Regions from separate parts of the Actinopolymorpha sp. B11F2 genome, predicted to be linked through region 2. Evidence: riboswitches for the same ligand, from Rfam matches in the RefSeq annotation. Region 2 holds a riboswitch; the other holds the start of a gene.
What was found. Region 2 has a riboswitch for ZMP and ZTP ahead of glyA (serine hydroxymethyltransferase). Riboswitches for the same ligand answer to the same signal wherever they lie in the genome.
Positions count from the first base shown of each region.

Region 1: linked by a shared signal. The riboswitch ahead of ABN034_RS25925 (phosphoribosylaminoimidazolecarboxamide formyltransferase) and the one ahead of glyA (serine hydroxymethyltransferase) in region 2 are both predicted to bind ZMP and ZTP.

Region 1 is NZ_JBEFTX010000016.1:177,897-181,298, reverse strand. Features, by position in the region: gene ABN034_RS25930 (aminoglycoside phosphotransferase family protein) at 395-1,300, shown strand; ZMP/ZTP riboswitch at 1,305-1,389, shown strand; gene ABN034_RS25925 (phosphoribosylaminoimidazolecarboxamide formyltransferase) at 1,426-2,580, shown strand; gene ABN034_RS25920 (DUF4037 domain-containing protein) at 2,638-3,402, opposite strand, start outside.
Region 2 is NZ_JBEFTX010000001.1:142,326-145,727, reverse strand. Features, by position in the region: gene glyA (serine hydroxymethyltransferase) at 255-1,535, opposite strand; ZMP/ZTP riboswitch at 1,621-1,745, opposite strand; gene ABN034_RS00700 (hypothetical protein) at 1,895-2,563, shown strand; gene ABN034_RS00695 (acyl-CoA dehydrogenase family protein) at 3,063-3,402, opposite strand, start outside.

The DNA of each region.
Region 1 (3,402 bases), on a different contig from region 2:
CACCACGAATCAATGGTCAGATGGGCTGCGATCCGGCTCCTCAGCCGACAACTCGTCAGATCGAGTCAAGATCGGAAATCAAGGTCACACGGAAGGATCTAGATTCAGGAACAGGCTCTAAGAGACATCCTCAGCCACGCCCTCCGACTCACGCCCCTCAGACGAAGCCGGGCACTCATCACCAACGTCAAGGACGCCACCAGCGCCGACGCCGACGACCTCGGACCCACCCCCTGGTCATGGCTAACGGCAGCCACGACCGATGGGAGACCGATGACGATCATGGTTCTCGGTACGCCGCCCACGTAGAGCCCATGGGACTACGGAGCCGAGTTCGGGGCGATCGGAAAACGGCTTGCGGTGCTCCGATGGGGCGTCGTACGTTCGGCCCCCGATGAACGAGACGCCCGAGGTCCTGCCGTTACCGGACCGGAAGCCGGTTGACGCCGCGGTGGCGGGCAGGTTGATCGCCGCGCAGTTCCCGCAGTGGGCCGATCTCGAGGTCCGGCCGGTCGACGCGCAGGGTTGGGACAACTGCACCTTCCGCCTCGGTGACGAGATGCTGGTGCGGCTGCCGACTGCCGAGGAGTACGCGCTGGCGGTGGAGAAGGAACACCGGTGGCTGCCGGTTCTCGCACCCGCGTTGCCGTTGGAGATCCCGGTTCCGCTGGCCAGAGGCGTACCCGATAAGGGCTTTCCGCACGACTGGTCGATCTATCGGTGGCTCGGTGGCGAACCAGCCGACCGTGCCGTCGTCGAGGACATGACGGCGTTCGCCATCGACCTGGCGGAGTTCCTCGTGTCCCTGCAGCGGGTCGACCCGACAGGCGGACCGGGCCCGGGACTGCACAACTGGTTCCGTGGCGGACCACTGACGACCTATGACGGGTGGGCCCGCGCCTCTCTGGAGACCTTGGACGGTCTGATCCGGACCGAGACCGCCGAGGAGATCTGGGAACGAGCGTTGCGAGCCTCGTGGGACAACCGGCCGGTCTGGTTCCACGGTGACATCGCCTCGGGAAACCTTCTGGTGAAGGACGGTGCGCTCGCGGCCGTCATCGACTTCGGCACCTGCGGGGTCGGAGACCCGGCCTGCGACCTGGCGATCGCCTGGACGATGCTGACCGGCAAGAGCCGGGCCGCGTTCCGCGATCGGCTGGAGGTGGACGAGGCGACCTGGCAGCGTGGACAAGGCTGGGCGCTCTGGAAGGCCCTGGTCGTTTGCGCCTGGGCAGTTCGCGACGGCGACGGCCTGCCGGCGGTCGCGTCGTTCGTTCTGGAGGAGATCCTCGCCGGGTAAGATTCGGCTTGGCCGCAACTGGCGAAGGTGGACAACCACCAGGGAGCGGCCGTTTCCCGCGTGATGCGTCGACCGCCTGGGCGCCTCCGTCAGTGATGTCCGGCTGACACCCAGGAGGCTACGCCGTGGATCTGCGTTACGGAATCAACCCCCAGCAGGCGGCCAACGCCGCGCCAGTGCGCCCCGGCCAGTGGCCGGTCCGGGTGCTGCAGGGCAACCCGTCGTTCATCAACATGCTGGACGCGCTGAACAGCTGGCAACTGGTGCTGGAGGCCAGCCGAGCCCTGCACCGACCAGCGGCTGCTTCCTTCAAGCACGTCTCGCCGGCCGGCGCGGCCGTGGCCGGACCCGTCGATGACGTCACCGCCGAGCTCTACGCCATCGACCGCGAGCAGGTCGGCGCGCTCACCAGCGCGTACGTGCGTGCCCGCGACGCCGACCCGAAATCCTCCTACGGTGATTTCGCCGCCGTCTCACACCCGGTCGACACCGAACTCGCCACGCTGCTGACCAACGTGGTCTGCGACGGCATCGTCGCTCCCGGCTATGCCCCCGGCACCGTCGCGACGCTCAGCAAGAAACGGAATGGCCGCTTTCTGGTCATGGAAGCAGACGAAACCTACAGACCCCCTGCGTGCGAGGCACGGGACGTGTTCGGCCTGCGGCTGTTCCAGCAACGCGACGAGGTGACGCTCTCCACGACGCTGCTGGACAACGTCGTGTGCGGTGCGCTGCCCGCGACGGCAGCGGCGGATCTCCTGCTGGGCTTGGCGGTCCTGCGCTACACGCAGTCCAACTCGGTGTGCTACCTGCGTGGTGGGGCGACCCTGGGGATCGGTGCCGGCCAGCAGTCCCGCGTGGACTGCACCCGCCTGGCCGGCGCGAAGGCCGACACCTGGTGGCTGCGACGCCACCCGGAGGTCCGCGCGCTCGCGTTCCAACCGTCCATCCGGCGTCAGGACCGGATCAACTGGCAGATCCGCTTCATCGAGGGCGACCTCACACCGGACGAGAGTACGCGAATGGCGAGCGCACTCTCCAAGCCCGCACGCGCGCTGACGGACGCCCAACGCAGGCAGTGGCTGACTGGCTTGAGTGAGGTCGCGCTCGTCTCGGACGGCGCCTTGCCGTTCCGCGACAACGTCGACCATGCACACCGGCACGGCGTCGGCTACATCGCCGAGCCAGGCGGATCGATCCGTTCCACCGATGTGGAGGACGCCTGCCGCGAGCATCAGATCGCTCTCGCCCGTACCGGCCTCCGGTTGTTCCACCACTGAGGACGCCGAGGTCTCCGCGGAGGCCAAACCAGCTTGCGCAAGCCTCGTGCCGCGAACCTACTCAAACAGGTGGAGCAGCAGGCTGCGGTGACCGGGAGCCAGCAGAAGGTCCCTGAACTGGTCGACGCCGCCGGCGGGCCATCGTTCGGCGATGCGCTTCACCGCAGGGTCCTGGATCTGGGCACCGAGCGCGCCGGGAAAGTCGCCCCAGATCACTTTGAAAGGACGGTCCCACAGTTGGTGCACCTCGGTGGGCACGGGTGGGGTGATGTTCAGTGCGTTGTGCATCGCTGCGACCTGTTCGTAGGCAGCCATCAGCGCGTTCTCGCGTTCCGGCCACGTCTCTGCCTGAAGCGCCTGCCACAGAATCGGCGACAGCTCGGCGGCGCAGGCCAGCCGGGAGAAGGCCGTCCCGAACCACTTCGAATAGGGCGCGTACTGCCGTTCCATCAGGAAGCACAGCCGCATCAGATCGAGCACCAGCCGCGATCCGATGAGCGCCGATCCGAGCTCGTCTCCCACGGAACCGGCCCGGCCGACCAGGTTGGCTTCCGGGTGAATGCGCCACCAACCCGCCACCAGCAGGTAGAACCACACGTCACGCGGATAGTAGGCGAAGCGGTCGCGGACGTTCTGCAGTCCGACCTCATCGTGATAGACCGCTCCGGCGGTGACCATACGAAGGCCCTGCTCAGAGAAGGTCAGCCAGTCGCGCGCACCGATCTCGCCGTCGATATCGACGTCCAGGCGTTGGCGAAAGTAGCCGCGCAGCGTGTGGATCCCGTAGTCGGTCGGATGGCCCTGGAACCGAGGCGGTACTCC
Region 2 (3,402 bases):
GAGCGTCGGTGGCCGCGTACGCCTGCCAGGTGCCAACTTCGTTCCCGACATCGTCGCGCTCCGACCGGGCGCGGGGCGTGGGGTTGTCTGGCGGAACGGCTCTGACCGGGTGAGACCTGGGAGGCACTGATCCCATTGCCGGTCACCATTGACCCGAACGCCTTGATCACCCGACGAGGGCGTTCCCTCGCATGAGCCCCGCTGGCCACCTGCTGAGGTCGGTCAGCGGGGCTCGCTGCTGTCTCTGACCAGAGTCAGCTGGCCGGCCAGCCCGGGATGGGGAACGCCTTGGTGAAGTCGCGGACGTCCGCCGCGATCCGGTCGAGCGCCTCGCCATCGTCCTTCTTGCCCGCCTCCACGGCCTCGTCCATCCAGGCCGCGATCTGGGCCATGTGCGCGGGAGTCAAGCCACGAGTGGTGACAGCGGGGGTACCGATCCGGATCCCGGAGGGATCGAACGGCTTCCGGGTGTCATAGGGAACCGTGTTGTAGTTGAGCTCGATGCCAGCCCTGTCCAGGGCTTTGGCAGCCGGCTTGCCGCCGACATCCTTGTTCGTGAGATCGACGAGGATCAGGTGGTTGTCGGTGCCGCCCGAGACCAGATCGAACCCGCGCTCGATGAGGGCGGTGGCGAGCGCCTTGGCGTTCTCGACGATCTGCCCTGCGTACGCCGTGAACTCCTGGGTGGCGGCTTCCTTCAGCGCAACGGCGATCGCGGCGGTGGTGTGGTTGTGCGGCCCACCTTGGAGTCCAGGAAAGACCGCTCGGTCCAGCGGCTTGGCATGCTCCTGGTCACTCATCAGCATCGCCCCTCGGGGCCCGCGCAGGGTCTTGTGGGTCGTCGTCGAGATCACCGGCGCGTGTCCGACGGGCGAGGGATGCGCTCCGCCTGCGATGAGGCCGGCGATGTGGGCGATGTCAGCGACGAGAAGGGCGTCGACCTCGCGGGCGATCTCGGCGTACCCCTCGAAGTCGATGAGTCGCGGGATCGCTGTTCCACCGCAGAAGATCAGTTTCGGGCGTTCTGCGCGAGCGATTTCACGCACCTCGTCGAGATCGACCCGGCCGGTCTCGCGCCCGACGGAGTACTGCACGGAGCGGAACCATTTCCCGGTCGCGGAGACGCTCCAGCCGTGCGTCAGGTGGCCGCCCATCGGAAGCGACATCCCCATGACCGTGTCGCCCGGCTGCATGAACGCGAGGTAGATCGCGAGGTTGGCCGGTGAGCCGGAGTAGGGCTGGACGTTGGCATGCTCGACACCGAAGAGCTCCTTGGCGCGGGCGACAGCCAGCTCCTCCACCTCGTCGATGATCTGCTGGCCTTCGTAGTAGCGCTTGCGGGCGTAGCCCTCGGAGTACTTGTTGGTGAGAACCGTGCCGGTCGCCTCGAGGACGGCCTGGGACACGTAGTTCTCGCTCGGGATCAGTCGGATCTTCTCGAACTGCCGACGGCCCTCGGCCTCGATGAGCCGGGCGATCTCCGGATCGGCGTCGGCCAGCCTGGCGGCGAGGTCGAGACCAGTACGCTGCGTCATTGCTCCTCCTGGGTCAGCGGTGGTGACGGTCACTCGGTGACCGCCTGGTCGTGCGTGCCCTGTGGTTCAGGGACACGCCCTCAGACCCAGGCACCCAGGCGCGCGGTGCCCGTGCTCGGTCGTACGGGACGGTGTTCTGTCGTACGGCAGCCCGTACGCCGCTCCCCGGTGGTCGATTCCACCTTGCCTGCGCCAGTCGCGGTAACCACGAGCCTAGTGCAGAGGGCCGGGCCCGTGGGCTGGCAGGTGCTCCCCAGACCTTGACATGATTCGATGTCCAGCCGTTACGGTGCTCGCCACCAGAGCGGCGCAGGTCAGGCACTACTCGGGGGTCACGTGTGAGTCTGGATGGCTTCGCCATGGGGGCGGGACCTGACGATCTCGCGCTCGGGTTCGTTGCCTTGGACGGGCGCGTGCAGCGTGTCCGCGACCAGATCGTCTCGCGGAGCTACACGGTCGAGGACCGACGCAGGGTGATCCAGTTGAGCGTCGACGGTGTCGGCCGGATCAAGCACGTCGAAGTCGACCCGCGATGGCAGCGGGTCCTGCAGGCCCAGGTGCTGGACCGCGAGATCGCGGCGCTCTACCGTGCCGCCCGTGACGAGGCGGCCCATGCCGAGCAGGTGGCCTACGCCGACGCGGGCTTCAGCGAGGCCGCTGGGTCCGAGGTCGCCGCGGCGCTCCGCGGCTTGGTGACGACGATCCCGGGGGCGCGGGACATCCTCGCGAGGCTGTCCTCGGAGTCGCTCCGCGTGGAGCGCGAACGAGGTGCCGTCGCCGCCGAGTTCAACGGTGACGGTGTTCTGCTCTCGCTCGAGATCCGGACCCGCTATGCCATCGAGACCGACCCGGCGCGGCTCGCTGGCAACATCGAGGCCGCGCTGCGGGAGGGTGAAGAGGCGATCGTGCAGCGTCGTACCGACCTCGCCGCCGAACTCACCAGCGGGCGATCGATCGAGGAGGTGGCAGAGGAGAACCTCGATCGGCTGCGACAACGCATGGATGTCCTTCGCGCAAGGTTGCCGTAAGCGGGTGCAGGCGGAGAGAAGCGGCGATGAACCCCATAGACCCTTCGCAAGTGATATGCGCCGGCATAGCAGAGCAGCCCTATTGCGGTCATGGCGAGTGCTCGGGATGGCCTGTCCGTTGTGCAGAGACAAGTATTGAGAACGCAACGCAGACTATGGCGAGCAATGCCAGGAGGCGCCAGTACCTGCGACAATCCGCGCTCTTGAGCCTGCCCTTGAATCCCAGACGTACGGCGGGGAGAAAAGAGCATAGGCGATCGCGGAAAGGATCAACCCGACCAGGAAGATCGCAGCGGCCGACGTCTCATGTGCTGCGAATGCACCTCCGATGAGAACGCCAATCGGGATCATGAAGGTGAGTGCGAGCACCAGGGGATGACCGTGCGCACCCCACCGTAGTAGCTGGGGGGAAGCGCCAAATGGAAGCCTGGTGGAGGCATGGCACTTAGGGTACGGCGCTGCATATGTGGGGGAAAGATCACACCACGCCGGAACCGAGTCAGAAATCCGGCACAGCGCGGTGGAGGATGGCGTCGGCGTCGACGCCGCGCGGGAGGGTGCCGAACGTCACGCCAGCATCCCCGCTGAGCCGGGAGGCGCAGAAGGCGTCGGCCACTTCGGCCGGGGCGTACTCCACGAGCAAGGCGCCTTGCAGGACCTGGGCGAGGCGTTCAGCAAGCCGACGTGCGCGGTACTCCGCCTGGTCGAGGTCAGCCAGCGATGTCAGGACGTCCTCGACAGCGCGGGCAAGGCGGGGATCGGCGCTCTGGGCGGAGGCCACTTCACGCAGCCAGGCTTCGAGGGCGGCGGGTTCGCGTTGCAGCGCCCGCAGGACGTCG